DNA from 3 places in the Allorhizobium sp. nf9_anc genome. Region 1 is predicted to be linked to each of the others. Evidence: predicted binding sites of a transcription regulator. Region 1 holds the regulator's gene; each other region holds the start of a gene.
The links. Region 1 encodes LexA, which represses DNA repair genes until DNA is damaged. Its sites were predicted from a motif close to TGTTCNNNNTGTGTTCNG; they were not measured.
Positions count from the first base shown of each region.

Region 2: a site for LexA is predicted at 7,377-7,394, ahead of dinB (DNA polymerase IV). Genes of this name have one in related genera too.
Region 3: a site for LexA is predicted at 4,056-4,073, ahead of AC02Y0_RS16685 (DNA recombination protein RmuC). Genes of this name have one in related genera too.

Region 1 is NZ_CM150481.1:1,763,778-1,773,976, reverse strand. Features, by position in the region: gene AC02Y0_RS08400 (ComEC/Rec2 family competence protein) at 48-2,543, shown strand; gene lexA (transcriptional repressor LexA) at 2,524-3,237, opposite strand; gene AC02Y0_RS08390 (DUF1003 domain-containing protein) at 3,439-3,981, shown strand; gene AC02Y0_RS08385 (VOC family protein) at 4,009-4,902, shown strand; gene kdsA (3-deoxy-8-phosphooctulonate synthase) at 4,899-5,747, shown strand; gene eno (phosphopyruvate hydratase) at 5,962-7,236, shown strand; gene AC02Y0_RS08370 (FtsB family cell division protein) at 7,384-7,701, shown strand; gene pdhA (pyruvate dehydrogenase (acetyl-transferring) E1 component subunit alpha) at 7,850-8,896, shown strand; gene AC02Y0_RS08360 (pyruvate dehydrogenase complex E1 component subunit beta) at 8,912-10,199, shown strand, end outside.
Region 2 is NZ_JBWHZM010000002.1:138,915-149,113, forward strand. Features, by position in the region: gene AC02Y0_RS22815 (FGGY-family carbohydrate kinase) at 1-1,106, shown strand, start outside; gene AC02Y0_RS22820 (class II aldolase/adducin family protein) at 1,103-1,798, shown strand; gene AC02Y0_RS22825 (FGGY-family carbohydrate kinase) at 1,824-3,455, shown strand; gene AC02Y0_RS22830 (3'-5' exonuclease) at 3,568-4,551, shown strand; gene AC02Y0_RS22835 (hypothetical protein) at 4,999-5,430, opposite strand; gene AC02Y0_RS22840 (exonuclease domain-containing protein) at 5,468-6,241, opposite strand; gene dinB (DNA polymerase IV) at 6,257-7,360, opposite strand; gene AC02Y0_RS22850 (GGDEF domain-containing protein) at 7,608-8,729, opposite strand; gene AC02Y0_RS22855 (ArdC family protein) at 9,107-10,036, shown strand.
Region 3 is NZ_CM150481.1:3,416,323-3,426,521, forward strand. Features, by position in the region: gene def (peptide deformylase) at 105-617, opposite strand; gene AC02Y0_RS16675 (methyl-accepting chemotaxis protein) at 691-2,193, opposite strand; gene AC02Y0_RS16680 (globin-coupled sensor protein) at 2,310-3,815, opposite strand; gene AC02Y0_RS16685 (DNA recombination protein RmuC) at 4,106-5,329, shown strand; gene AC02Y0_RS16690 (ribokinase) at 5,375-6,274, shown strand; gene AC02Y0_RS16695 (methyl-accepting chemotaxis protein) at 6,426-8,771, shown strand; gene AC02Y0_RS16700 (nucleoside hydrolase) at 8,837-9,781, opposite strand; partial or broken gene AC02Y0_RS16705 (Hsp20 family protein) at 9,926-10,199, shown strand, end outside.

The DNA.
Region 1 (10,199 bases):
TCGCCTATCCTGTGCCCGGATGGGGTGGCTTCGCTCGGACGAACCGAATGGTCGACGTGGCAGAAAGACAGGGGGTAGGGCATGCAGGGCCCGGCGAAACGCTGGCCCGCAGGGATCTGCCGCGTGCCATCGATCAGCTGCCCGCGCATCGACCTACAGCATCCGGAGCCGTGGTCCGCAGCCGCAATAGACTGGGGCGGATTGGGCTTCATATCAGGCAGTGCACAACGGACGAGGTTCGCCATGGGCATCTCTTCCTCTTCGTGCCGGTCTGCCTGGGCGCAGGCGCTGCAATCTGGTTTTCCGTCAAGAGCCCGCCTTCTGCTTGGGTTCTTTTTTCCATCCTCACCGTGCTTTCGATCCCACTCGTGCGGTCGCTCAGACACACCGCCTCGCACATCCTCCTTTGGAGCATATGTCTGACTGTCATCGGGATGCTGCTGGCGGAGTGGGAGACCCGCCGACTGTCGACTGTGATCCTTGACCAGCCGCTCGTCACAACCGTGAGCGGGATCGTCGAGCGAAGGGAGCAGGGCGCAGCCGGCGAATGGCGCTACACTATGCGGATCCTGCAGACGGTCGAGCCAACGGTGCGGCGCCCGCCCGAACGTGTGAACCTGCTTGCCCGCAGCAAGCATGTGCCGGCCGCGATCGGGGAGCGCCTTACTGGCCGCGCGCGGCTCTCTCCCCCGTCCGGTCCGGCCCTGCCGGGTCTCAACGACTTTGCCTTCCAGAGCTACTTTGCCGGAATCGGTGCTGTTGGTTTCTTTCTCGGCCCACCGAAGCTGGAGCCGGGAGGGCAGGGGGATGCCGTGGGCCTCGCTGCACGCTTCGATGCGGCTTTGTTTTCGCTCAGAGACCGCATTTCGAATCGCATCCGCGAAGTCCTTCCCGGAGACCCCGGAGCCTTCGCCGCCTCGATCATCACCGGCGAGCGTCGCTCCGTGTCGGAGAACGCGACAGAGGCGCTGCGGGTCTCGGGACTTGCGCATATCACCGCGATCTCCGGTCTCAACATGGCGCTTGCGGCCGGTATCTTTTTCGTCGGCTTGCGTGGCCTGCTCAGCCTCGTGCCTGTTCTGGCCCAGCGCTATCCGATCAAGAAGATCGCGGCGGTGGGCGCGCTCATCGCGACGACCGGCTATGTTCTGATCTCCGGCTATCAGGTCTCGGCGCTCCGAGCCTATCTGATGACAGCAATCATGCTGACGGCCGTGCTTTTCGACCGGCCCGCCATCAGCCTGCGCAATCTCGCCCTGGCGGCGGTTGCCATCCTCTGTGTCCAACCGTCCACCGTCATGGGGCCGAGCTTCCAGATGTCGTTTGCGGCGACCGCCGGATTGATCGCGGGCTATGCCGGGTGGCGGGCAAGGCCGCGCGCGATCCTTCCGCCTGCGCGGTCTGTCGGCATGCGGATTGCAGCGGCAAGCGCCACATTTGTCGGTGGTACGCTTGCGACCTCCCTCATCGGCGGGATGGCAACGGCGATCTTTGCCATCACCCACTTTCACCGGCTCTCGACTCACGGCCTCGAAGCCAATCTCGCTGCAATGCCCCTGATCTCAATCGTCGTCATGCCCGCCGGCTTCATCGCCATGCTGATGATGCCGCTTGGTCTCGATGCGCCATTCTTTTGGGTGATGGGGCAGGGATTGGAACTGGTGCTGCTGGTCGCACACACCGTGGCCGGATGGGGTGGAGGCTACGTTTTCCCGCGATTGCCGGCCTCGTTCCTGATCGGCACGGTCGCCGGGATGCTGCTGCTGACGCTCCTGCGCACGCGCCTTCGCCATGCAGGCACGGCGTTGATCGCTATTACCGTCGCTGCAACATGGTGGGCACCGCCGGAGAAGCCAAGCGACGTGCTGATCAGCGAAGACGCACGCCTCGTGGCCGTCTGGACAGGGGAAGACCGAGGTGCCAGCCTCGCCACCAACCGCACGCGGCCGTCGGCCTTCCTGTTCGATCAGTGGCAGCCCGTCCTCGGTATCGACAAGCCCGTGCCGCCTCTGATGCTTGAGCTCGGGCCATTGCCGCCGTCACCCGATTGGCGCCTGGGCGAGACATGGACGGATGTCCAGCAACAGGAAGCAGAAGCGATCTTCGACCGCCTGATCACCTCGGCCGAGACCAGCCGCTTCGTCTGCATAAGTCAGGCGTGCGCGTTGAAGCTGATATCCGGAAAAACACTGATGACGGTCGACCGTTCCGAACTTCTCGGCGCAGCGTGTGACCGCGCCGATCTGGTCGTCCTCGCCGCGAGGACCCGGCAAACCTATTGCCGATCCGGTGCGGTTCTCTTCTCGCAGACCAGCCTGAGGGCCACTGGCGCTATCGAGATCTCAGGCATCGCAAACATGCCGCAAGGCCTGGCGATCAAAACTTCTTTCGAGGGGGCGGCGCGGCCTTGGACCGCGCACCGCCTTTATGACTGGCGAACCGGACAGGCCGATATAGAGCACCTAGCGCCTGAACCATTCAGCCGCGGCATGAAACGGCCGCTAGCGGACCCCATACCCGACATCAATGATAGCGGCGAATAAGCCCCACCAGCTTGCCCTGGATCTTGACGCGATCCGGCGGGAAGATGCGTGTTTCATAAGCCGGGTTCGCGGCCTCAAGCGCGATCGAGGCGCCTCGGCGGCGGAAGCGCTTCAATGTTGCTTCCTCGTCATCGACGAGGGCTACGATTATGTCGCCCGGATTGGCATTCGAGGCATTGCGAATGATGACCGTATCGCCGTCGAGAATGCCGGCTTCGATCATCGAATCACCCTTGACCTCAAGGGCGTAGTGATCCCCAGCGCCGATCATTTCGGCAGGCACCGTGATGTCATGCGTATTGTTCTGGATAGCCGAGATCGGCACACCGGCCGCGATTCGCCCCATGACCGGGACCGACACAGACGAGCTGCTCTCTTCCACCGGCGGCTTGGTGAGGCTTGGTGGCGGCGTCTTGCCGAGGCTGCCCTCGATCACGCTAGGCGCAAAGCCGCGACGCGGCTGCAGGCTCGGCGTATAGGCTTCCGGGAGCTTGATCACCTCGAGCGCACGAGCCCTGTTCGGCAGGCGGCGGATAAAGCCGCGTTCTTCGAGAGCCGTGATCAGTCGATGGATGCCGGATTTCGATGCGAGGTCCAGCGCATCCTTCATCTCGTCGAAGGACGGCGGGACACCCGATTCCTTCATCCGTTCGTGGATGAAGAGAAGCAGTTCCTGTTGCTTGCGCGTCAGCATATGTGGAGCCCCTTAGGGTGAAACAAATCCAGAACAGACACTATATGTTCCATTTGTGTTCCGCAAGTGGATAAATTTCCGTGAAGAGCCGGTGAGAAAATGCGATAGCCCGAGATGAAACTTGGCAACAAGACAGGATCGGCGCGCGGCGCTGCCAAAAAGACGTCTCGCATGCCGTGAGACCCTTTCGGGAAGTGGGATATGCTGAAAGACATCGAAAAGATTGTATTGGGCAAGCAGACCGCCGACCTGACCTCGGCCGAGAAGAAGGTGTTGAGCAAGGCGCGCGAACGCCGGACGGTCTCGACCAATGCCGGCGAGGACTTTCTAGCCGGCGCCACCTTCGGCCAACGTCTCGCGGATGCGATCGCGAGGGTCGGCGGATCCTGGGCTTTCATCATCGGGTTCATGCTCTTCCTCGTCGCCTGGGTATTCCTCAACACGGTCCTTCTTTCGACGCGCGCGCTAGACCCCTATCCCTTCATCTTTCTGAACCTCATTCTGTCCATGCTGGCGGCCATCCAGGCGCCGATCATCATGATGAGCCAGAACCGTCAGACGGAGCGCGATCGCTTCATGGCGGCCAAGGATTATGAGATCAACCTGAAGGCCGAGATCGAGGTCTTGGCGCTGCACCACAAGATCGATGAGCAGGTCCTAAAGGAACTGCGTGAGACCCGCGAGGAGATCGATGCCCTGCGCAAGGCGGTCGAGGCCCTTTCAAGCCGACCGAACAATTCCTAAATCTAGCTTCTGAAACAGAGACAAGTCATGTCCCATCCCATGTCTGCGCCGCGCGCCATCGATCACCTCGTCCTGCCCGTGGTCGATCTAGAGACCGGCCGAAACCGTCTGAACCAGCTCGGCTTCACGGTCGCCGCCGACGCGCGCCATCCCTTCGGCACAGAGAACGCCTGCGTCTTCTTCGCCGACGACACCTATCTTGAGCCGCTCGCCGTCGGAAGTCGCGAGGATTGCCTGGAGGCGCAGCGCAACAACAATGTCTTTGTGGCGCGCGACCAGGCCTTCCGCTTTCGTCGCGGTGAGGGGCTTTCTGCCTTCGTCGTCAAGACCGATGATGCGGCAGCCGATGATGCGCATTACCACGCCGAGGGGCAGAGCGCCGGTCCCTTGCTCGAATTCGCGCGCCAGTTTCGCTTCCCTGATGGTCGAACGGCGGAAGGCGCCTTTCGACTTGCCTTCGCAGCGGATCTGAGGGCGCCGGATTTCTTCGCCTTTGCCTGTGAGCGCGTGAACCCGCTTCCCGCTGATCGCGGCGCCCTGACTGTCCATCAAAATGGGTCGACGGGTTTAAAGCGGATCGTTCTGGTCGAGGAAAACCCGAGCGACTTCCAATATCTGCTGGAAATGGTGCTTGAGCAGCGCGACGTCACCGCCCACTCCTTCGGCCTCTCGATCGAAACCGCCAATGCGGCCGTCGATGTTCTGACGCCCGAAGGCTTCTTCGCCCATTACGGCCAGGATCTTCCCCTCTCAGAGCGTGGTCTCCTGGGTGCAGCGGTGGTCATCTCCACCGCTGATCTCGGCGTGACAGAAGCCTGCCTCGCTGCTAATGGCGTCCACTATCACAAAACGGGCGCGCGCCTCGTTGTCGCGCCGGAAAAGGGGCAAGGCGTGACCTTCGCCTTCGAGGAGTTGAAATGAGCGTTTCTCCCAATTCGGAAGTCGTGGTCGGTGAAGGCGCGGGCAAGGCCGTCTTCTCGCAGAAGGGCCGTTTCGCCCTGATCGCAGGTCCCTGCCAGATGGAAAGCCGCGATCACGCCTTCATGATCGCCGGCCAGCTCGTCGAGCTCTGCCGCGAACTCGGCCTCGGCCTCGTCTACAAGTCCTCCTTCGACAAGGCGAACCGCACCTCGCTGTCCGCCGAGCGCGGCATTGGCCTGGAAACGGCAATGGAAGTCTTCGCCGACATCAAGAAGGAATTCGGCGTTCCGGTTCTCACTGACATCCACACCGAAGAACAGTGCGCTGCGGTCGCCCCGACCGTCGACATCCTGCAGATCCCGGCTTTCCTCTGCCGCCAGACAGACTTGCTTGTTGCTGCCGCCAAGACCGGTCGCGCGATCAACGTCAAGAAGGGCCAGTTCCTCGCCCCCTGGGACATGAAGAACGTCCTCAACAAGATCACCGGTTCCGGCAACCCGAATGTGCTGCTCTGCGAACGCGGCGCCTCATTCGGCTACAACACGCTCGTCTCCGACATGCGCTCGCTGCCGATCATGGCCGCCATGGGCGCGCCCGTTGTTTTCGATGCCACCCACTCGGTGCAGCAGCCGGGCGGGCAGGGCGGCTCCTCCGGTGGCCAGCGCGAATTCGTCGAGACGCTTGCCCGGGCGGCAGTCGCCGTGGGTGTCGGCGGTCTCTTCATCGAGACTCACCAGGACCCGGACAATGCGCCTTCGGATGGTCCGAACATGGTGAAGATCGGAGACATGCGCCGGCTCCTGGAAAAACTCATCGCCTTCGACGAGATCGCCAAGGCATCCTGATCGGCCTTCCGCGGCGCTTCAATCGGTTGAACCGGAAGCGCCGTAGGCAGTTGCAGTTTAAATCGATTAGATTTCGTTCATTCCGCTCCCTATCCGTCATTGTATTTTCCCGATCATCGGATAAGAGAGGATGACTCACAGGCGGGTCCGGTGGCTTCTTGCCCGGTGATCGGCCTTCGGAGCCTTGTCCAATTTCCGTCTACAGGGAGCGAACATGACCGCCATTACCGACATCATCGGCCGCGAGATTCTCGACAGCCGCGGCAACCCGACCGTCGAAGTCGACGTCTACCTCGAAGACGGCAGCATGGGCCGTGCGGCTGTTCCCTCGGGCGCCTCGACCGGCGCGCATGAAGCCGTCGAGCTGCGCGACGGTGGCTCGCGCTACCTCGGCAAGGGTGTCGAAAAGGCAGTCGAAGCCGTCAACGGCGAGATCTATGATGCGATCGGCGGCCATGATGCCGAAAACCAGATCCAGATCGACAACCTGATGATCGAGCTCGACGGCACGCCAAACAAGGCGCGCCTCGGTGCAAATGCGATCCTCGGCGTCTCCCTCGCCGTCGCCAAGGCTGCAGCCCAGTCTTCCGGCCTGCCGCTCTACCGTTATGTCGGCGGCCCGAACGCCCACGTCCTGCCGGTTCCCATGATGAACATCATCAACGGCGGCGCCCATGCCGACAACCCGATCGACTTCCAGGAATTCATGATCGTGCCGGTTGGCGCCGACACCATCCGCGACGCCGTTCGCATGGGCTCGGAAGTCTTCCATACGCTGAAGAAGCAGCTCGCGGCCGACGGCCACAACACCAATGTCGGTGACGAAGGCGGCTTTGCCCCCGGTCTCGCATCGGCTCCGGCAGCCCTCGACTTCATCATGAAGTCGATCGAAAAGGCCGGCTACCGTCCGGGCGAAGACATGCACATCGCACTCGATTGCGCCTCGACCGAGTTCTTCAAGGACGGTAAGTACATTCTCGAAGGCGAAGGCCGCACGCTTGAGCCGGAAGCCATGGCCGAATACCTCGCGGAACTGGCTGCCAAGTACCCGATCTTCTCGATTGAAGATGGCATGGCAGAAGACGACTGGGATGGCTGGAAGGCTCTGACCGACAAGATCGGCAAGACGGTCCAGCTCGTAGGCGACGATCTCTTCGTCACCAACTCGGCCCGTCTGCGCGACGGTATCAAGATGGGCGTTGCCAACTCCATCCTGGTCAAGGTCAACCAGATCGGCTCGCTCTCGGAAACCCTCGATGCCGTCTCGACCGCACATCGCGCTGCATACACAGCCGTGATGTCGCACCGTTCGGGCGAAACCGAGGATTCCACGATCGCCGATCTCGCAGTTGCCACCAACTGCGGTCAGATCAAGACCGGCTCGCTTGCCCGCTCCGACCGTACCGCCAAGTACAACCAGCTGATCCGCATCGAGGAAGAGCTCGGCCCGCAGGCGCGTTACGCAGGGTCTTCCATCCTGCGCGGCTGATCGCCTTCGCATCCATTCTGAAAGCCCGTGCCGGTTCCCCGGCGCGGGCTTTTTCTTTCAGGTGTGGAACAGGGTCAACGATCGGTTAAGACATGCCCGCTAATCTGAACGGGAATTTCAGTTTCGCGTTTCAGGGCATTTGTCGGCATGTGGACCAGACATCACAAAAAGAAGAAATACGGTCGTCTCGTTCTCCCCGCCGTCACAATCGCTTTCCTGTCCTATTTCGGCTATCATTCCATTCATGGCGACTATGGCCTCAGGGCCGGTCAGGAATTCGAGCGTGTTCGCAAGGAGCGCGCAGCCGAGCTCGACAAACTGGTGGCGCAACGGACTGTCCTCGAAAAGGAAGTCAGCCTGTTGAGTGATGGCTCGCTGGATGAGGATATCATCGACGAAAAGGCGCGTTATCAGCTCAATATGTCCCGCCCGGATGAAATCGTCATCTTCAACACCTATTTCTGATTAACCTGAATTCAGTTAATCGTAAATTTTTTAGTCATTACAGTTGCTTGCGGCGAATGTGAGCCATGCATTTATGGCATTGCCGCCGTCGTCTTTCTTCCCTATTCTGTGTTCAACTTTGGACCATAATAACCCATGGGAGGGATGCATGGCGCCTCGCAAGCCAGCAGCTGCGAACGGTCGGAAGTCTTCCGCCAAATCGGCCGGCAAGGAATTCACCGGGAAGAACTCACCTGAATTTGGAGCAGACGAAGAGCTTCACGCCTATCGTGAAATGCTTCTGATCCGCCGTTTCGAAGAGAAGGCCGGCCAGCTTTATGGCATGGGCTTTATCGGGGGCTTCTGTCACCTTTACATCGGCCAGGAAGCTGTGGTCGTCGGCATGCAGATGGCGCAGAAGGAAGGTGATCAGGTCATCACCGCCTATCGCGACCACGGACACATGCTCGCAGCGGGCCTCAGCGCTCGTGGCGTCATGGCCGAGCTCACGGGTCGCCGCAGCGGCCTGTCGAAGGGCAAGGGCGGCTCCATGCACATGTTCTCGAAAGAGAAGCATTTCTACGGTGGCCACGGCATCGTCGGCGCGCAGGTTTCGCTCGGAACCGGTCTGGCCTTCGCCAACAAGTATCGCGGCAACGACAACGTCTCTGTCGCCTATTTCGGCGACGGCGCTGCGAACCAGGGCCAGGTCTACGAGAGCTTCAACATGGCGGCCCTTTGGCAGCTGCCGATCATCTACATCGTTGAAAACAACCGTTACGCCATGGGCACCTCGACGGCCCGCGCCACGGCCCAGTCAAACTACTCGCTGCGTGGCTCCGGCTTCGGTATCCCCGGCGTCCAGGTCGACGGCATGGATGTGCGTGCGGTGAAGGCTGCCGCCGATGAGGCGCTTGAGCATTGCCGTTCCGGCAAGGGTCCGATCATTCTGGAAATGCTGACCTATCGCTATCGCGGCCACTCGATGTCCGACCCGGCGAAGTACCGTTCCAAGGAAGAAGTGCAGAAGATGCGGTCGGAGCAGGATCCGATCGAGCAGGTCAAGGCCCGTCTCCTCGAGAATGGCTGGGCCTCAGAAGACCAGCTCAAGGCGATCGACAAGGATGTGCGTGACATTGTCGCGGACAGCGCCGATTTCGCCCAGGCCGATCCGGAGCCGGATGTTTCCGAGCTCTACACCGACATTCTTCTGTAATCGGGGAGGGAACCCATGCCGATCGAAATTTTGATGCCCGCCCTTTCTCCGACAATGGAAGAAGGCACGCTTTCCAAGTGGATTAAGCAGGAAGGCGACACCGTAAAGTCTGGCGACGTGATCGCCGAGATCGAGACCGACAAGGCGACCATGGAGGTGGAAGCCGTCGATGAAGGCGTACTCGGCAAGCTGCTGATTGCGGCCGGCACCGAGAACGTTAAGGTCAACACGCCGATCGCCGTTCTCCTGCAGGATGGTGAAAGCGCCGATGCGGCACCCGCTCCGAAGGCAGCACCTGCTGCCGCCGCGCCGGTATCCGCTCCGGCTGCCGAAGCGCCTGCTGCTGCTGCCGCCGTTCCGGCAGCTCCGAAGGTGGAAGTCGCTGCCGATCCGGACGTTCCGGCCGGCACCGAAATGGTGACGATGACGGTGCGTGAAGCGCTGCGCGAGGCCATGGCCGAGGAAATGCGCGCCAACCCTGACGTCTTCATCATGGGTGAGGAAGTCGCCGAATATCAGGGCGCCTACAAGATCACTCAAGGGCTGCTGCAGGAATTCGGCGCAAAGCGCGTCGTCGACACCCCGATCACCGAGCATGGCTTTGCCGGTCTCGGAGTTGGTGCTGCCATGGCAGGCCTGAAGCCGATCGTCGAATTCATGACCTTCAACTTCGCCATGCAGGCGATTGACCACATCATCAACTCGGCTGCCAAGACGCTCTACATGTCCGGCGGCCAGATGGGTGCGCCGATCGTCTTCCGCGGCCCGAACGGTGCAGCTGCCCGTGTTGGCGCCCAGCACAGCCAGGACTATGCGGCCTGGTACAGCCAGATCCCGGGCCTCAAGGTCGTCATGCCCTACACGGCAGCTGACGCCAAGGGCCTGCTGAAGGCTGCTATCCGCGATCCGAACCCGGTCATCTTCCTGGAAAACGAGATCCTTTACGGTCACTCCTTCGAAGTGCCGAAGATGGATGACTTCGTCCTGCCGATCGGCAAGGCGCGCATCCACAAGACCGGTAAGGACGTGACCATCGTTTCCTTCGGTATTGGCATGACCTATTCGGTCAAGGCCGTCGAGGAACTGGCGAAGGAAGGCATTGACGTCGAGCTGATCGACCTCAGAACCATCCGTCCGATGGACCTGCCGACCATCATCGAATCCGTCAAGAAGACCGGTCGCCTTGTCACCGTCGAGGAAGGCTATCCGCAGTCCTCCGTCGGCACCGAAATTGCGACCCGCGTCATGCAGCAGGCCTTCGACTATCTGGATGCACCGATCCTGACGATCGCCGGCAAGGATG
Region 2 (10,199 bases), on a different replicon from region 1:
AGGCCTATGCGCCGCTGGCAGGCTCGTTTCATGATCGCGGCAGCGCCATCATGCACGGCGCAACCCATCAGGCGCGGCAACTGCTCTGGATGGAAATGGCCGAGCCGGCACGCTTCGCGGATGCCCGCTGGTTCCTTTGCTTGCCGCAGTACTGGGCCTGGCGAATGACAGGTCAGGCCGTCTCAGAAGCAACTTGCCTTGGGGCGCAATCCCATCTTTGGAATATCCCGGACAATCGACCGACGCCAGTTGTCACTGAGCGTGGCTGGACGCGCCTTCTGCCAAAATTTGCGCCGGCATGGTCAAGCCTCGGTCCGGTGCGGCCGAACCTCGCGCGTCGTTTTGGTTTGCCGGCTGCGCTGGAGGTCCTGGTCGGCATTCATGACAGCAGCGCCAATTTCTATCGCTATCAGGCAGCCGGCCTTTCCGATGCTGCAATCTTGTCGACCGGTACCTGGATCGTCGGCATGAGCCACGGCACCCGGCTTGACGGTCTCGATGAGACCGCCGGTATGACAATCAACAGTGATGTCTATGGTCGGCCGGTGGCCGGCGCACTCGCCATGGGTGGCCGAGAGTTTGTGCATGTGGCAGGCGAGGACGCGGGAGAGCCCGTCGACCCAAGCGTTGTCGTGGAACTTATAAAGCGTGGCATCATGGTTCTGCCCAGCTTCGGAAATGGCGACGGGTTCTTTCCTGGAAGTGCCAGGCAGGGCCAGATCCTGGGGGAGGCTGTGCAGGACACGGCTGAGCGCCGGGCCCTGGCGCTCATCTATATCGCGCAGCTGTCGGTCGAATGTCTCGATGCCCTCGATGTCGATGGCACTGTGGTGCTCGACGGCAGTTATCTGAAGGACCCGCTGTTCGCAGGCCTTGTCGCTTCGTTTCGTGGTCGCGGCGAAACCCTCTTCAATCTCGACGCATACGGGGTCGCCACGGGCGCTGCACTTTTGGCATCTCATGGGACCACGCGTGCGATGGACGGCCTGCATCTGCGACCCGCGGATCAGATGGTGGCACCGGATAATCTCATGAAGTCGTATCATCAGCGCTGGCGCGCACTCGCCCGCCAGCCTCTGAGTTCTCCCAGAAAGGACATCCCATGACCGATACCGAAATAGACGATCTGCGCCGCAAGATGGTCGATATTTGCCGACGGATGAACTCCAGTGGCGTCAACCAGGGCACTGCCGGTAATGTGTCGGTTCGTGCAGGCAATGGGTTCCTGATCACCCCTTCCTCTTTGCCTTACGATATCATGAGCCCGGAGGATCTCGTGGAGATGGGTTTCGACGGCACCTATGTTGGACGGAGGCCTTCGTCGGAATGGCGCTTCCACCGCGACATTCTGAAAAACCGCCCGGATATCAATGTCGTGCTGCATTGCCACTCGATGTATGCCACGACGCTGGCCTGCCATCACAAGACTATTCCGGCCTTCCATTACATGGTTGGCGTTGCAGGCGGCACAACAGTTCGTTGTGCTGAATATGCCACCTTCGGTACCCAGGCTCTTTCAGATCATGCCCTCAAGGCGCTTGACGGTCGCCTCGCCTGCCTCCTCGGGCAGCATGGACAGATCTCGCTCGGCAAGGATCTGGAACAGGCTTTGTGGCTGGCAATCGAAGTGGAAACACTCGCGCGTATGTATGTGCAGGTGCTGACGCTCGGAGAACCGCCGATCCTGGAGGACGCGGAAATGGAACGCGTGATCGATCAGATGAAGCGGATGAGCTATGGGCTTGGCCCAGAAGCCGAAGGCTCAAATGACGTGGCGCGGCCGCGGGCGCTGATATGACAAGCCAGACACAGAGCGGAAGACAATGAACCAGACACCGATCTTGTCCGAAGGAGCCAGGCGTTACGTCATCGGCGTCGATGTCGGAACGGGCAGCGCGCGTGCTGGCCTCTTCGACCTCGAGGGTCGGATGCTGTCGGTCGCGAAACGCGATATCACGCTTTACCGCGAGGCAGGCTTAATCGTCGAGCAGTCGAGCACCGAGATCTGGAACGCGGTCTGCGCGATCATCCGCGAGGTGGTACAAGTAGCCGGCGTCGCACCGCACCAGGTCATCGGGCTCGGCTTCGACGCCACCTGCTCGCTGGTGGTCCTGGGCTTTGGCGGCAAGCCGCTTGCCGTCGGCTCCTCGGAAAAGGCAGAGCGTGACATCATCGTCTGGATGGACCACCGCGCCGTTGCCCAGGCCGAACGCATCAATGCGATCGGACACGATGTGTTGCGCTATGTCGGTGGCCGCATCTCGCCCGAGATGGAGACGCCGAAGATCCTGTGGCTGAAGGAACACCGCCCGGCGACCTTCACAGCCGCTTGGCAGTTCTTCGATCTCGCCGATTTTTTGACCTGGAAATCGACTGGCGATCTCTCGCGCTCGACCTGCACTGTAACCTGCAAGTGGACCTATCTCGCCCATGAGGCACGCTGGGACGAAAGCTATTTCGAGCAGATCGGCCTTTTAGAACTGGCGAAAGAAGGCTTTGCCCGCATCGGCACCGATATCGTCGAGCCCGGCACCCGATTGGGGCAAGGGCTGACCGCAGAGGCGGCCGAAGTCATGGGGCTCAAACCCGGCACGGCGGTCGCCGCGGGCATGATCGATGCCCATGCGGGTGGCATTGGCACTGTCGGTATCGGCGGCAAGCCGGCCGAGAACCTGGCCTACGTCTTCGGGACCTCCTCCTGCACCATGACGTCGACGGCCGAGCCAGTTTTCGTGCCTGGCGTCTGGGGACCCTATTATTCGGCCATGGTACCCGGCATGTGGCTGAACGAAGGTGGCCAGAGTGCCGCTGGCGCGGCGATAGATCAGCTTCTCTCCTTCCATCCCGCTGCCGCCGAGGCGACCGCCCGGGCACAGGCCGAGGGGAAGTCTTTGCCCGCCTTCATGGCCGAGCAGGCAGCACTCAAGATTGCCGATGCCTCAGAGGCCGTCGACCTTGCTGCTGGCCTGCATGTCGTGCCGGAATTCCTCGGCAATCGAGCGCCCTTTGCTGATCCGCATGCGCGAGCGGTGATCGCCGGCCTTGGAATGGAACGTGACTTCGAAAGTCTGATCGCTCTCTACCTCGCCGGCCTGTGTGGCATCGGCTACGGGCTGCGCCAGATCATCGAAACGCAGGCGAGGGCTGGTGCTTCTGTGGAGCGCGTGGTGATTAGCGGTGGTGCGGGGGCAAGCCCACTGGTGCGTCAGATCCTAGCAGACGCATGCGGCAAACCTGTCGTAGCACCGGCTGCTGAAGAGCCGGTTCTGCTTGGCTCAGCCATTCTCGGCAGCGTTGCTGCGGGGGTGTTTTTAGACGTTCGCGGCGCCATGGCGGCTCTCTCTCGCGCAGCTGAACTGTATGAACCGAGTGGAGAAGTGGCCTATACTCACGAACGGCGTTATGAAGCATTCCTCATGCTGCAGGATGTTTCCAGAAGCATAAGGTCTGCTTAACGTCCGCGGGCAGTCATCAGGCACCAAGATGTCGCGCCATTATGCGGCGCCTTCACTCAGGCGATGAGTCAGGATATCCGCATGGCAAAATCACGAAGTAGACCAACAGGACATGGTCGTGACGCCCGCTCAGTTTGAAATGTTTGAAGACGAAATGACGTCGCTGCCGGCCCCAGCTGTGCCTGCCAGATCAGCACCCCGGTCTTCGCCGTCGTCAATAGATGAGGCGGCGATGGTTGCCCATCTGGTGGCGACTGGACGCTATCGTATCCTGCAAAGGCTCGAAAAGCGGCCGATCACAGAGACACTGAGACCCGAATTCCCGTTGGTCGGGGTCATCCTCGATACCGAAACGACCGGGCTCAATCACCGCAAGGACGAGATCATCGAGATTGGATTGATTGCATTTTCCTTCGATGCCACAGGGCGGATCGGCGATATTACAGGCACCTATGGCGGCCTTCGTCAGCCGGGTCTGCCTATTCCAGCCGATATCACGCGATTGACCGGCATCACGGATGAAATGGTCGCGGGGCAGGCGATCGACATGGAAGCGATCCACTCGCTCATTGAACCTGCAGATTTGATCATTGCGCATAATGCCGGTTTCGATCGTCCCTTCTGCGAGGCCTTCTCGCCAGTGTTTTCACACAAGGCCTGGGCCTGCTCCAACGTCGAGATCGACTGGTCCTCACGCGGCTTTGAAGGCACCAAGCTTGCTTACCTTGTTGGCCAGGCGGGGTTTTTCCACGACGGGCACCGGGCTGTCGACGATTGCTTTGCGCTGCTTGAGGTGCTCGACCGCAATCCAGCCAACAGTGCCTGGACGCCGTTTGCAGAGCTTTATGCGGTCAGCCAGCGGTCACGCGTGAGGATTTTTGCAGAAAACAGTCCCTTCGATCTCAAGGACCATTTGAAGGCGCGCGGATATCGCTGGTCGGACGGAAGCGAAGGACGCCCAAAGTCCTGGTGGATCGAGGTTGAAGAGCGGGAACTTGCCGAGGAGCTCCGATATCTGCGGACCGAGATCTACCGGTATGCGGATGCAGATCCGCCAACGAAGCTCCTCACAGCACTCGACCGCTTCAAGGCGTGACGACCCCAACTTAGGCTTGCGGCTGACAGGCTATGCGCTCTTCGCATGGCTGTGTTGCGGCGCAGCATCTGGTGCCGCGGCGAGGCAATCTCTATATCTTTTTGCAACGAAGCAATGATCTCCTCCCTCAAAGCTTCGGGTTTCAGATGCTCTCCTCCTCCCTCCTAAAGGGCATTTGAGAGAACGGCGACACTCCTCCTCCCAGTCGCTGTTCCGTTATTTTCTGAAAAGCCTGCCGCACCTCCTCCCGCGGCAGGCTTTTTTGTTTATGTGTTTCCTGTTGGTGCAAATCCCGATGCGCCATCACACCGTCGTTTTGAACGCCCCGTGTCGAACACGGCTCAAGGTCTCGCGATCAAAGCGGGCTGATCGGCCATGAGGACGGTGGCTTCCCTTGCCCAGGGACCGCCCAGCTATCGCCACAGATCCAGCCCCACAATCTTGACGTCATGGGGATGAAAACTCGCCGAGAGGTCTCGGTAAAGGCCGTCCGCCTCCGCACGGGAGGCTTTGTTTTGCACTGTGATATGCGGCTGCCAGGTCCGCATGTCCTGCGAACCGAGCCATTGAACGAAGTTCTTTCGCAAAAAAAGCGCGGATGTCCGAAAGCTGCGGGCTCTCGATCGAAAACGCAACGCCTGATCCCAGATAACGGATGCCGCTGACCCTGGCCTGGATTGTGCCTTTTGACCTCGTCGAGACCCAAAGGCTTTCGATGATCTTGTCGACATGTTCACCTGGCAGCCGATGAAACATCGTCAGATGCGCCGGCAGACGATTCCTATCCAGCAAAAAATGCTTCCGGCGAAGCAGGGTAAACCGGGCGAGATCGCCCTCTTCAATGCGCGCGGTCACGATCATTGGATGGCGGGTCTTCAAGTCGGTGGTCCTGGCTTGCCGCGCAAATCCGGCTCCATCATAGAAGCGTCGGCTGGGCGGGGAGGGCCTTGTTTGGCGGCTCCCTTTCCCCTCGCCGGAAAAGCTCCGTCTGGGCGCTGAAGCGAACATCCACGTCACGATCGCGCAAAAAACCGTTGAGCGTCTCTGTCGCCAGACGGTCCCAGCTCTTGCCGCGCTCGGGCCCCGCCGGTACCCGCGGCAGCAGGCCAGGCTCAGTACTCCACGACAAGAGCTCCTCCAATGATGCCTCGTTCAACGCGTCGCGCAGATGATGGGCGGTCACATAGGCATCGGGCAGGGCGCGATGGGCTGGTAAGCCAATTTCGTGGACCAGACCTTCGGGCCTGCGCTGATAGCGCAGCATCTGGTTGGAAAATCGCAAAAGCTCCGGCCAGATCCGCAATGCGCACTTCCAGGTGCAGATCCAGGGTGCGCCACCCGAGAGTTTCGGCGTGCAGTAACGCTGCTCAAAAGAGGCACGGTGGGCGGCAAGGGCAACGATCGGATGCGACGGTCTCAAGATGCTCGGCGCCACCTCTTTCCAGAACGGTGCATCGGCCACGTCCATATCCCGAATATGATGGATCGCCATTGTGTCGGCTGTAATCGGCCGGCCGGGATTGACGAGCCTCGAGCCCCGCTCCGGCGAGACCTGCCACCGTCCATCTTTGCCTTGAACGACGTCCTGCCATCCAATCTCGCAGACGTCACTTGCCCCATTGCCCGCGGTTTCAAGATCGATCACGCGAATACAGGCGGCGGCTCGTTCGCTTTCAAGGCTTGGATCCATTCCCGTTTCCTTTGGTCAAAACCCAAGTCCAAGCTGCGGCTCTTCTTCGTCTATGGCGTCCTTGGCCCCCTTGGCAGGGGTGAGGGACGACAGCGTGACACCGAGGAGCCGAACCGGCCGCTTGAAAGGGTAGACACCGGTAAGCAAAATCTTGGCTGCCTCTAAGATATCGTCGACACCTGAATAGGGAAGGGGAGTTGATCTCGCCCGCGTCGCCTGCGTGAAGTCTGAATATTTGACCTTCACCGTCACCGTCTTGCCGCTCAAGCCGTTCGCCTCGCAATAGGACCACACCTTTTCCGCAAGCGATTGAAGCTCGTTGGTTGCAACATCAAGGCCACTGATATCGACGGCGAATGTGTCTTCCGCACCAACAGACTTGCGCATCCGGTCAGGCCGGACCTCACGCTCGTCGATCCCCCGGGCGATCCCATGAAAGTAAGGGCCAGACTTTCCGAAATGCTCAATCAGGAATTCCAGCGACTTTGCCCTGAGATCTGCACCCGTCTCGATGCCCAATCGGTGCATCTTCTCGGCCGTGGCTGGACCGACGCCATGGAATTTCTTGACGGCAAGTGACGCCACAAAGTCCGGACCGTATTTCGGGGTGATTACGGCCTGACCATTCGGCTTGTTGAGGTCAGACGCCATCTTGGCGAGAAACTTGTTGTAGGAGATGCCGGCAGAGGCGTTGAGACCGGTCACAGCTTTGATTTGGGCGCGGATTTCCAGTGCGATCTCGGTGGCAACCGGCATCTCTTTCAGATTCTGGGTCACATCAAGATAGGCCTCGTCGAGCGACAAGGGTTCGATCAAGGGTGAGTACTGCGCGAAAATCTCGCGGATCTGCCGCGAGACTGCGCGGTAAACTTCAAAGCGCGGCTTCACGAAGATCAGATGCGGGCATTTCCGTGCGGCCGTGACCGACGGCATGGCTGAGCGGACGCCGTATTCCCGCGCCTCGTAACTGGCTGCTGCAACGACGCCCCGGGCAGCTGCCTCACCAACAGCGAGCGGTTTGCCGCGCAGCTCCGGATTGTCGCGCTGCTCCACCGACGCATAAAAGGCATCCATGTCCACATGGATGATTTTCCGGACAGGCAATGTGAGGGTGTTCATTGTCGATAAGGCCGAGTGAAACAAAAGAGGAACGTAGCAGTTCCTAACTTGTTGTCCAAGTGCAAGGTCAACAGTCAACGTGTCCCGTCCGTTAAGTGCTTCCCCATGAATGCTGCAAGCAGCTCGGCATCTATATGGCCTGATGCTATTAGGCGAGTGTCTATGACACGAGCGTATGGACCGGAAGAGAATGTGGCTGTCTTGTGCTCTTTGCAGGGATGCGCAACTGCCATAAGGCCCTTGTACCTCAGATGCTGACCTTTGGTCGCGTCCTTGCCGGTTTGACCCTGTTTCGGCCGGCGTTCTTGGCCTTGTAAAGTGCCTGATCCGCTTGGCGATAGGCCTCGGCCCACCCGAGCTCGGATGATGCCGACACTGAGGCCACACCGAAGCTCGCCGTCACCTTGATGGAAGACGGTATATTGGCAAGGGACATGGTTTGAAGCCTCAGGCGCTGGGCGAGCTGAACTGCGGCATCCAAGTCGGTCCCTTTCAGAAAGAGGGCGAACTCCTCGCCGCCAAGACGTCCAACTGCGCTTGCAAGAGGGGCAGTTGACCGCAGGTTTGCACCGAAGGCCTCGATGACCCTGTCACCAATGTGGTGGCCGAAACTGTCGTTGATCTGCTTGAAATGATCCAGATCACACAGAATGATCGCATAAACGCCATCCGGGTCGGCACGAAACATGTCTTCAACACGACGCTCGAAGCCGCGTCTGTTCAACAGCCCCGACAGGATGTCGATCTCGGATTCCGATTTTTGCACATCCATGATTTCCAGCACGAGTTTTGCAAGCAGGGTCAATCCGACTGAAACCATCAGGACACCCGTCATGCTCTGAGAGATCAGTGCATAATTCGTCTGAATATAATCGCTTGCCGTTCTACCCGAACCAAAGGTGACAGCCAATCCGGCCTTGGCGAAAAAGTGCATGCCCGCGATTGCCAGGAGCCAGCCCAAAAACCGATCGATTGCTGTTCGTCCGCGCGCCCGGATCACGATCAAGGCACCAGCGAGGACGACGATGGCAAAAGGACCTTGATAGAGGAAGGCCTGAAGCGGTGTGCCCCGCGGGAGGTCATAGATGCCATAAGCGAGGGATATCGCCGCACCTGCGAAAACGGCAGTAATGCGCGGGTCGATCCGCCGCCGATACATTTCTCCGATGCCCATGGTCAGCATCACCATACCGCACAGGACCATTGCAAAGGCACCCAGGGCCCAGATCTTCGGGGGGCCTGCATAGGCAACCAGAAGCTCGCAGATCGCCGACATGGAGGCGACACCGAAGCCGCTACCGAGCCACATGGCCGCCTTGTGGGACTGGCTACGCCGGGCAACAACGAGGAAGACTGCAGCGAACGACATGGCAACCACAAAATTGACCACCAGAAAAAATGTTGCCCCGTTCATTCTTGCTGCCGTAACCTTGGTTGCTTTTGCGACTATCCTCCCAAGGTTGTAGATAGCGCGCAAGTGTGAACGCTTTCCTGTTCAGGGGCATTGTGAGTGAACTTTGGAAAGCTTCTTCGGTGCATTGGCCGCCTCAGGCTGTAAGGGGCTGATGCCCCATCACCCGTCAAGACCTTGAACCCTTCGGGCAAAAGCATCCGGGCCGTGGCTCAGGGCTCTTGGCCCTTGCGCCCGCACCACCCCGGATACTTTTGGGTCTGGACGGGTTCCCCCCTCTCTTCGCCAGAGGGGCAGATCGGTTGCATGCGCAACCCGATCAAAGGAAAAGGGACATGAGAAGCGATGTTTACGCTGAAGTGACGAAGAAGATCATTGCCGATCTGGAAAAGGGAGAGCTCACTTGGCTGAGGCCATGGAATGCCGGGTATACGGCAGGCCGCATCACACGGCCCTTGCGTCACAACGGACTTCCCTATGGCGGCATCAATGTTTTGATGCTGTGGGCAGCGGCGAGCGAGGCGGGCTATTCGTCTTCCTGCTGGATGACCTTTCGGCAGGCCATCGAACTGGGCGCCCATGTGCGAAAGGGCGAGAAGGGTGCCTTGGTTGTCTATGCCGGCACGATCAGCCGGAACGACAGTGAGGACCAGGGAAGTGAGGACCGGGCAAGTCAGGACGAGGGAAGTGATGAGACGAGACAGATCCCTTTTCTCAAATCCTACACGGTCTTCAATACCGAACAGATCGAGGGACTGCCCGAGCATTATCAGATCAAGCCAGACGCGGTGATCGATCCGCTTCAGCGCATCGCGCATGCCGATCAGTTCTTTGCCGTAACGGGTGCCGATATCCGCCACGGTGGCAATCGGGCCTATTACAGCGCTTCAAGCGATCACGTTCAGATGCCGTGTTTCGAGAGCTTCAGAAGCGCGGAGGCCTATTATGCGACGCTTGCGCATGAAGCGACCCATTGGACAAAACATGAGAGCCGCCTGGATCGTAGATTGGGAGGCAAGGCATTCGGTGATGAAGGCTATGCGCGCGAAGAGCTCGTGGCCGAACTGGGGGCTGCGTTTTTATGCGCTGATCTCGCTTTAACGCCTGAGCCCGGTGCCGATCATGCAGCCTATATCCAGAGCTGGCTCAAGGTGCTGAGGCAAGACAAACGGGCCATCTTCAGCGCTGCCGCCCATGCGGAGCGTGCGGTCGCCTTTCTGCATGGTCGGAAGGCCTCGACGGACGCTCAAGAGGGACGAGCGTAAGCGGTCGGTCGCTGTTCCTGTATTGGACCCGTGCGAGGCGGTCTGCAAAGCGACTGGATCGCTCGCACCTCAAGGCGGCGGCTTACGCTTCTTGAGAAATGCTTCAGACTTTAGCCGTGAAGCTGAAGCTAAGGGAAAAGACAGCGATAATAGAGGCAAACTG
Region 3 (10,199 bases), 1.7 Mb from region 1:
AGCATTTCCGGCGAAAACGGAGACGCCGTCAATGCTCTATCATTTTGTTTTTACGCAATTCCGAACGCAAAACCGCTTCGCACTTTTGCTGAATTTGCTCGATGTCAGATCTTCTGACGGGCGGCCTTGGTGAACCTCTTGATCACCATCTCGCGCTTGAGGCGGGAGATATGATCGATGAAGAGCACGCCGTTCAAATGGTCGATCTCGTGCTGAAGGCAAGTGGCGAGCAGGCCATCGGCCTCGGTCACCGTCTCCTTGCCGTCGCGGCCGATCGACTTGACCGTGATCGAGGCGGGGCGTTCAACCTCGGCGTAATAGTCCGGGATCGAGAGGCAGCCTTCTTCATAGACCGAGCGCTCGTCGGAGCTCGTCAGGATCTCCGGATTGATGAAGACCAGCGGCGCGGGCTCCTCGCCTTCCTTGGCAAGGTCGATCACGAGGAGACGGCGCGGCACGCCGACCTGGATCGCGGCCAGCCCGATGCCGGGGGCCTCGTACATGGTTTCGAGCATGTCATCGATGAACTGCTCAAGCTCGGCATCGACGCGCTCGATGGGCGCGGATACCTGACGCAGCAGGGGATCGGGCAGGATGATGAGAGGCTTGATAGTCATGGCCTCCCCTTAGCGCAACTTCCCGGCGGAGGAAACGGAAAAAACGCTTCCGTTTCTCCGATTCTGAGCCGGATCAGGCGACCCGACGTTCCATGATGCGGCGCGCCTGCGGGGCGGCGTCGGTACGGGTGCGGATCTGCGACAGCTGCTCGACGAGACCGGCGACCTCTGCACGCAGACGGCGCGTCTCGTCCGAGGTGCGCTCCACCATGTCGCTGTTCTCATGGGTCAGCAGATCCATGTTGCGGGTGGACTGGTTGACCTCGTTAAGGCCGATCGCCTGATCCTTCGCGGCGGCTGCGATATCCGAGACGAAGGTGTCGATGGCGTCGATGCGGGTGATGATGTCGTTCAGCGCCTCGCCGGTGCCGGTGACGAGGCTGACGCCTTCCTTTACCTGGGTCGAGCTCTGGGAAATCAGTTGCTTGATTTCCTTGGCGGCGTCGGCTGAGCGCTGGGCAAGCTGGCGGACTTCCTGGGCGACAACGGCAAAGCCCTTGCCGGCATCCCCGGCGCGCGCGGCCTCGACGCCTGCGTTCAGAGCCAGAAGGTTTGTCTGGAAGGCGATCTCGTCGATGACGCCGATGATCTTGGAGATCTCGGTGGAAGATTTTTCGATCGCACCCATGGCGGAGACGGCCTGGGAGACGACGGTGCCCGAGGTCTTTGCCTGAAGCTGCGTGTCGCGCACCTCCTGCGAAGCGCGCTCGGCATTGGCGGCTGTTTGGCTGACACTGACGGAGAGCTGCTGAAGGGCGGTCGAGCTCTCCTGCACGCCGCTTGCCTGGCGGGTCGTGCGGCTGGCGAGTTCGCCGGAAGCGTGCGCGATCGCGTCCGTGCCGGTCAGGATGCCTTCCGAAGCCCGGCGGATCGCGGCAAAGGAGGTGTTCAGACGATCGACGGTTTCGTTGTAGTGACCGGCCATTTCCTTGAAATTTTCGGGGAGGTCGGTCGTCATGCGGGCTTCGAAATCGCCCTGTGCCAGCGCTTCCAGACCGCGACGCAGATGCTCCATGGCAATCGCCTGGTCGGCGGCGAAGCGGGCGCGTTCTTCTTCGAGGGCCTGACGCCTGCTTTCCAGCTCTTCGAGATAGACGGAGATCGAATAGTCCATATCGAGCATGGCGGCCTTCACGACCGCTCGAAGCTTCTCGCCGAGCGAATTCGCATGCTGCTTGCCGAAGGGGAAAGGCCAATGCTTGACGAGGACGCCAGAGAGGAGCTCGCCGACCAGCATCGAATAGCCGCCTATATACCAGCGCGGCTCGAGACCGATCCGGGCATGGGCCTTGCCGACGGCGGTGACGCCCTTGACGTAGTTCTCGTCGAAATTGCCACCGGCGACCTTGTCCCAGTGACCGATCTGGGCACTTTTCGCACCGTTCATGTGGGCCCCGTCGCGGAAGTGGCCGGCGATCTTTCCGGTCTTCGTCACCTTGGCGTAGAACTTGTCGAGCGCACCACCCAGAACCTCCTTGATCGACGGGCGAAGCTCGGCCAGCGTGCTGCGCGTCTTCTGATCGATCTCCAGGAATTCCAGGCGTTCGGACAGGTCGTTCTGGGCTTTGGTACTCATGATGCGATGCGGACTCTCGGGGTTAACAGGTATCAAGAAGAACTGTCACGGTTTGCTGAACAGATTCTAAACGCATGGCGACAAATCATGCCGCCATGCGAGGCCGTGATCGGGTCTCAACCCGCCATGCGGTAGGTGTTCTGGCTCATGCCTTGCGACCTGCTGCCGGAGGTCTTGAAGCCCTGCAGGGCGTGGACCAGGCGACCGGCTTCTTCGCGAAGCGTCGCCGTCTGGGCCGAACTTTCCTCGACCATGGCGGCATTGCGCTGGGTGATCTGGTCCATGGAGGCCACCGAGGTGTTGACCTCGCGCAGGCCGCCGGACTGGTCGGCTGCGGCAAGCGCGATCTTGCCGACGATGTCGTTGATCTCGCCGATCCGGACGATGATCTTGCCGAGCGCGTCGCCGGCATTGTTGACGAGGCCGACGCCGGCCTCGACCTGGGTGGAGCTTTGGGAGATCAGGTTCTTGATCTCACGGGCGGCATTGGCGCAGCGCTGGGCGAGTTCGCGGACCTCCTGGGCGACGACGGCAAAGCCTCGGCCGGCTTCACCCGCACGGGCTGCCTCGACACCGGCGTTCAGCGCCAACAGATTGGTCTGGAAGGCGATCTCGTCGATGACGCCGATGATCTTGGATATCTCGTCGGACGACTTCTCGATCGCGCCCATGGCATCGACGGCGCGAGAGACGACTTCTTCGGAAACGCGCGCCTCGGTGAGGGCGACGCCGACGACCACAGAGGCTTCCTTTGCACCATCGGCCGTCAGCGTAACGTTCTGGGTGAGCTCATGCAGGGCTGCCGTACTTTCCTCAAGACCCGCCGCCTGCTGTTCGGTGCGCTGGGCGAGATCATCTGTGGCATCGGAGATGGCGGCCGTCGACTTGAAGATCTCGTCAGCCGAGTGCCGCACGGTGACAATGGTCGCGCGCAGCGCTTCGACAGAGGCGTTATAGTCGCTCGCCATCTGCACGAAATTAGCGGGCAAATCATCCGGCAGACGGGCATCGAGATCGCCGGCGGAAAGCTTGGCGAGAACGGCGCGCAAGGCGGCAAGCGCGGTTGCCTGCTCCTGCTCGGCCTTCAGCCTCGCATCCTCTGCCGCCTGGCGCTGTTCCGCGAGGATCGCGAGATAGACCGAGATGGAATAGTCCATGTCCAGCAGCGCAGCCTTGACCACGACCGAGATTTCCTCGGCAAGGCGCTCCGACTTCTGCCGGCCAAAGCGGCTTGGCCAGCGCTCGCGGGTGACCGCATGCACCAGCTGCTCCAGCACGAGCGCGTAGCCGCCGATGTACCAGCGGGGTTCGAGACCGATGCGGGCATGGGCCTTGCCAACCTTGGTTACACCCTCGACATAGCTTTCATTGTATTCGGCCGTGCCGACGATGCCCCAATGCTCTTCCTGGCGCTTCTTGGCGCTCTTCATGTGATCGTCGTTGCGGAAGAATGCGGCCGTCTCGGGGACCTTGCGGATCTTGTCGTAGAAGATTGCGAGCGCATCGCCGATGTTGTTGTGGATCAGAGGGCCCAGACGACGCAGGGTTTCTCGGCCTCGGTCATCAAGCCCCAGAAAACGCAGACGGTTTTTCAGATCGGAGTTCTCGTTTTGCGACACCATGACCGGCACTCACTTTCCTGGACTAAAAACATCAGCGATTGCTGATAAATATGATTGAGGAAATTCTAAAATGGTAAAAGTTGTGTTGCCTGCCGAGAGCACCTTTTAGCGTCCTGAAACGGGGCCAGGCAGCGCGGACGAAAATCATTACCGTTTCGGGCATCGCTTTTGACGTTTGTCATCTCGCGGTGTGGCGAAAGAAATATGACGGCTCAACCTGAGGGGGCCGGAGGCGGACAGCGTTCACTCTTTGATCTGTTCTCGGTGTCCGAATCAGCTATCATCGGTCCATGACAATTCTCGACATTCCGTCGGTGACCATCGGCTCAGTCACTCTTTCACCCGCGTTCCTGCTTGGGCTTGCGGCAGCGGTTCTGCTGCTCCCGATCCTCACGGTCGTGATCGTGGCGCTGAGGGGGGCACGGGCGCGCGCCGAGATGCGGGAAGACGCTCTGCGGCGCGACGAAGCGGCGGAAGCGAGGCTCGCGGAACTCCTCAAGGCACAGGCCGAGATGCAGGGGCGGCTCGCCACCATGGCCGAAGTCTTCGGCAGCCGGCAGGCGGAGCTCAACCAGTCGATCAGCCAGAGGCTCGACGGCATGACGCACCGGCTGGGTACCACGATCACCGAGCAGACGAAGTCGACGCACGACAACCTGCGCACGCTGCAGGAGCGGCTGGCGGTGATCGATGCGGCACAGAACAACATCCAGTCTCTGGCGAAGGATGTCGTCGGCCTTCAGGCGATCCTGTCCAACAAGCAGACGCGCGGCGCCTTCGGGCAATCGCGGATGGAAACGATCGTCGCCGACGGGTTGCCGATGGGGGCCTATGCGTTCCAGACGACACTCTCCAACGGCTCGCGTCCAGACTGCACCATCCGGATGCCGAACAATTCACCGCCACTGGTGGTGGATGCGAAGTTCCCGCTCGAAGCGTGGAACGTGATCCGCGAGACGGAAAACCCGGAGCAGAAGAAGATGGCCTCCCAGCAGTTCAAGCGGGACATGGAGGTTCATATCCGCGACATCTCGGAGAAATACCTGATCGCGGGCGAGACCCAGGATATGGCGTTCCTGTTCGTGCCGTCGGAATCGATCTTCGCCGAGATCCACGAGAACTTCGAGGGCGTCGTGCAAAAGGCGCATCGGCAGAAGGTGGTGATCGTCTCGCCTTCGCTTCTGATGCTCTCCATCCAGGTGATCCAGGCCGTCCTTAAGGACCAGCGCATGCGCGAGCAGGCACATCTGATCCAGGGCGAGGTGATCCGCCTGATGGAGGATTTGAGCCGTCTCGACGATCGGACACGGAAATTGCAGAGCCATTTCCTCGCCGCTCAGAAGGATGTCGAGATGATCATCACATCCTCGGACAAGCTGGCCAAGCGCGGCGCCAAGATCGAAGCCATGGAGTTCGAGACGCCCGGCGGGCGCGAAGATGGCGAGGAGATCCCGTCGCGCGCCGTGGAGAGCCGGACCGGCATGCTCAAGCTCAGGGTTGTTGACGAGGACTAAGGCGCTGGTCCAAAAGAGCGAAGAACCCAGGGAGGCCTCTCGCTCATGATCACCGTCTTCGGCTCAATCAACATGGACCTCGTTGCCACCACGCCGCGCCTGCCGAAACCAGGCGAGACGGTTCCGGGAACCGGCTTTGCGACGGCAGCCGGTGGCAAGGGCGCGAACCAGGCGCTGGCCGCAAGGCGCGCCGGTGCATCCGTGCGCATGGTGGGCGCCGTGGGACGCGACGAGTTCGCCGCCCCTGCCCTCGACCTTCTCGACAAGGCGGGCACCGATCTTTCCAGCGTCGCGCGCGTGGATGGGCCGACCGGCACGGCGCTCATTCTGGTGGGCGGCGACGGGGAAAACATGATCGCTGTTGTGCCGGGCGCCAATGGGACCATCAGCCCCAACCAAGCGGCTGCGGCGGTTTCGAGCAGCCAGCCGGGCGACATCCTGATGCTGCAGCTCGAAGTCCCGGCCGCATCCGTGAAGGCTGCACTGGAAGCGGCCAAGGTGCGCGGCGTGCGCACCGTGCTCAACACGGCACCGCTGATTGCCGAGGCAGCCGAGCTTGCGAAGCTCGCCGATATCGTCATCGCCAACGAGACGGAATTCGAACTGCTGGTGGGACGCGAGGCGCTGACATCTGAGCAGCGCGAAGAGATGCTCCTCCAGATGCACAAGGACACCGGACAGATCCTGATCATCACGCTCGGGGCCGAAGGTGTCGTAGCAGCCGAAGGCGGCAGCTTGCACCGTACCAAGGGGCTGAAGATCGAACCCGTCGATACCGTGGGTGCGGGCGATACGTTCTGCGGCTATCTGGCCGCCAGCCTCGACGCGGGACTTGCGCTTGGCGAAGCCCTTCGCCGCGCGGCCGTCGCCGGATCGCTGGCCTGCCTCAAGGCCGGCGCCCAACCGTCGATCCCTGACGCCGGCGAGGTTGCCGCCGCTCTCTGACGCAAAGCCGGGCGCAAGTCTGATTTATTGCCCGTTAAGCAATGGAACATAGCATCTGACGTGATCGGGGTGCGCGAAAGCGCGCCCGGCCACGCCATGAGGGTGTGGAACGAATGTCCCTGCGTCCTGATCCTCAGTTTTCGAGGCTCCCATGTTCGCCTTCTTTAGCCGTTCGATCGCAGCCAAGCTCCTCGTCGTGACCGGCATCGCCATCGGCCTGGTGCTCTTCCTTTCCAATCTTGTCCTGATTTCGCAGACCCGTGATCGGGTTCACTCCCTGACCATGGAACAGGCTGACGCCGAGGCGAAATCCATCGCGCGTGAAATCGCCGGCGACATCGGCGAACTGGCAAGTGCCGCGCGCACCATGTCCGGCGTCATTGGCCGTGGCCATGAAGGCAAGTCCTTCGACCGGCAAGGCATCACCAATATTCTCAGGGCAAACCTGGAGCAGAACCCGTTCGCTTTCGGTAGCTGGATGGCGGAAGCGCCGGGCGCCATCGATGGACGGAAGGATGACGTCAAGGGGAAGGCCGATCTCGGCGCCAATGACGACGGGATCTATACACCCTACTGGTCCAAGGACCGCAACGGCGCGATACAGTTCTCGACCTTCGCAGCCAAATACGATGCAGAATGGTATGCGCTTGCGGCCAAGAGCGGCAAGGGCGCGATCACCGCGCCATATCTGGCCGAGGGCACCGATGTGCCGACGACGATGAGCTCGATCGCCTATCCAGTTGTCTCCGGTGGCAAACTGATCGGCGTCAGCGGCGTCGACATCTCGCTTCTGTCCCTCTCCGACAAGCTCAAGGCGCTGAAGCCCTTCGAGACGGGCCGTGTTCTCCTCGTCGCGCAGGGCGCCCAATGGCTGGTGGCACCGAACGACGACCTGCTGATGAAGCCATACGAGGTCGAAGGCACCGATGCCCTGAAGACCGCGCTTTCGAGCGGCAAGGGCAGCGTCGTAACCGGTCTCTCCAACGAGGCTGGCGAGGGCTTCGACCGCCTTCTCTATCCCTTTGCCGTTCCGGGCGTGAACGCCACCTGGGCCGTCATCATCGATATCCCGCACGCGGCAATCAACGCGCCGGTCGAGGCGCAGACGATGATGATGATCGTCGGCGGCCTGATCGTACTTGCCGCCGTGATGCTGGCACTGTTCCTTGCCGTGCGCTCCCTGGCCCAGCGCCCACTCCATGGTCTCGTCGGCGACGTCGAGCGCATGACCAAGGGTGACTATGCAAGCGACGTCTCGAACCAGCATCGCGAGGACGAAATCGGCCTTGTCGCCAAGGCGCTCGACGGCTTCCGCCATAAGCTCGCTGAAAGCAACATGCTTGCCGCCGAAGCCGACGCGCAACGTAAGGCCGCCGAAGGCGAACGCCGTCGCAACGAGGAAGAGCGCAATGCCTCAGCCTCCGTGCAGCAGCATGTCGTAACGGCGCTCGGTAGCGGACTTTCGCAACTGTCGCAGGGCAACCTCACTTATCGGATCGCGGATGATTTCCCGGGTGAATACGGCGCGCTGAAGCGTGACTTCAACGATGCCGTGACAAGCCTCGAACAGGCGATTGCCTCGGTCAACGGCAGCGTCGTCAATATCGCCGCCGGCACGAGCGAGATCTCGGAAAGTGCGGCTGATCTTTCCAAGCGCACCGAGCAGCAGGCAGCGAGCCTGGAGGAGACGGCGGCGGCTCTCAACGAACTGACCGAGCAGGTCAATTCGAGCGCCGACAATGCGGGGACGGCGGCAAACACCGTTTCGGTTGCCGTGAAGGATGCCGAAAAGTCCGGCGAGGTGGTGCAGAAGGCAGTTGCCTCGATGCATGGCATCGAGCAGTCGTCGCAGGAGATCTCGCGCATCATCGGGGTGATCGACGAGATTGCTTTCCAGACCAACCTCTTGGCCCTCAACGCGGGCGTCGAAGCGGCGCGTGCCGGGGAAGCCGGCAAGGGCTTTGCCGTCGTTGCACAGGAAGTGCGTGAACTTGCCCAGCGTTCCGCGACGGCTGCCAAGGAGATCAAGGCGCTGATCAACGCCTCGGCAGCGCAGGTAAAGGACGGTGTGGAACTCGTCGGCGAAGCAGGGCAGACGCTGGAGAAGATTTCCCAGCAGGTCATGCAGATCAACGGTCTGATCCGGCAGATCTCGGCATCGGCCAGCGAACAGGCATCCGGCCTCAAGGAGGTCAATGCCGCCGTCAACCAGATGGACCAGGTAACGCAGCAGAACGCAGCGATGGTGGAAGAGACGACGGCCGCCAGCATGGCGCTGCGCAGCGAATCCGACACGCTGCGTGGGCTGGTCGCGAAGTTCCAGGTGAGCGGTGCGTCCGCGCCGGGATCGGCGCTGCGAGCGGCTGCGGCAACCATGCGGACGGCTGCGGCCCAACCGAGCGCAAGCCCCAAGACGCCTTCCTACAGCCCGGCACCGCGCAAGGTGGCGGCAGCAGGCGGCGCGTCCGCCAGCGCTGACAATTGGGAAGAGTTCTAAGCTTGTGAAGTTTGAAAAAAAGGAAAAAGGGGCGCTGCCGATGCAGCGCCCCTTTTTCGTTCCGCTCAGATGCGGGCGAAACGCTCGATCAGGAGATCGAAGAAGCCGTCGGCATCGACGTTGCGCATGACGGTGGCGTTCGGTGTGCGGCCCGAGACGCCCCACCAATCGACGACGGTCATGCCGACCGTCAGTTCCGACTGGAGTTCGATCTCGACATTGCAATGGCGACCGCTGAACAGCTCCGGCTTCAGGAGATAGGCGACAACCGTCGGATCATGTAGCGGACCGCCGTCGGAGCCGTATTTCTCCTCGTCGAAGCGCTCGAAGAATTCGAGCCATTCCACCATGGTTTTCGCAGGCTTCGTGCCGATCGATGCCATGCGGGCGACGCGGGCCTTGGTGGTCATCAACTGATGCGTGACATCGAGCGGCATCATGGTGACCGGGATGCCCGATGCGAAGACGGCAGCGGCGGCATGGGGATCGACATAGATGTTGAATTCGGCTGCAGGCGTGATGTTGCCACCCTCGAAGAAGCCGCCGCCCATCATCACCAGTTCCTTGACGCGCGGGGCAATATCAGGGGCCTTTTGCAGCGCAAGGCCGATATTGGTGAGCGGGCCGAGCGTGCAGAGCGTCACGGTACCGGCGGGCTCGTTGCGCAGGGTCTCGATGATGAAATCGACCGCATTCTGGCCCTCGACCGTCATCGTCGGTTCGGGAAGAACGGCGCCGTCGAGGCCGGTCTTGCCGTGCACGTGTTCGGCCGTCACCAGCGGGCGCACCATGGGGCGATCCGCGCCTTCGAAAATGCGCCGGCCGGTTTCGCCGCAGAGTTCGCAGACGATGCGCGCGTTGCGGCTCGTGTAGGAGAGAGGCACGTTGCCTGCCACTGTCGTGATGCCGAGAAGGTTAAGTTCATCTGGGCTTGCAAAGGCGAGCATGAGGGCGGCGGCATCGTCCTGACCGGGGTCGGTATCGATGATGATCTTGCGGGGTTCTGTCATGGGGCATCCTAAAGTCTGAGGGCATGAGGCTTGGAACGCGAGTTCATGTTTGTCAAGCAAGAGAGTGCTTGTCGGGTGCCGTGGGATTTCCCATATTCCTGATGACTGAGGGACAGCCCATGGCGGGCCGAACAAGGGACTGCAATGACGCGCACCAGACTACCGACCGAAGCCTTTCTCATCACATTCGATACCGGAGACGGCAGTGCGCTCAGGCGGCCTCGGGGCAGCGACGGTTATCCACCCTATGACATCGAACGCCTGCCCCCGCAGAAGGGGGTGGAACGGCTGCGCGTGATGCTGGCCGTCGCGGGTTTCGATGAGAACGAGCTGGATGTCAGCGTCGAGGCGAACCAATTGGTCATCCGGGGCAAGCAGGCGGAGCGGGAAGAGGCAGACTATCTGTTTCGCGGCATTG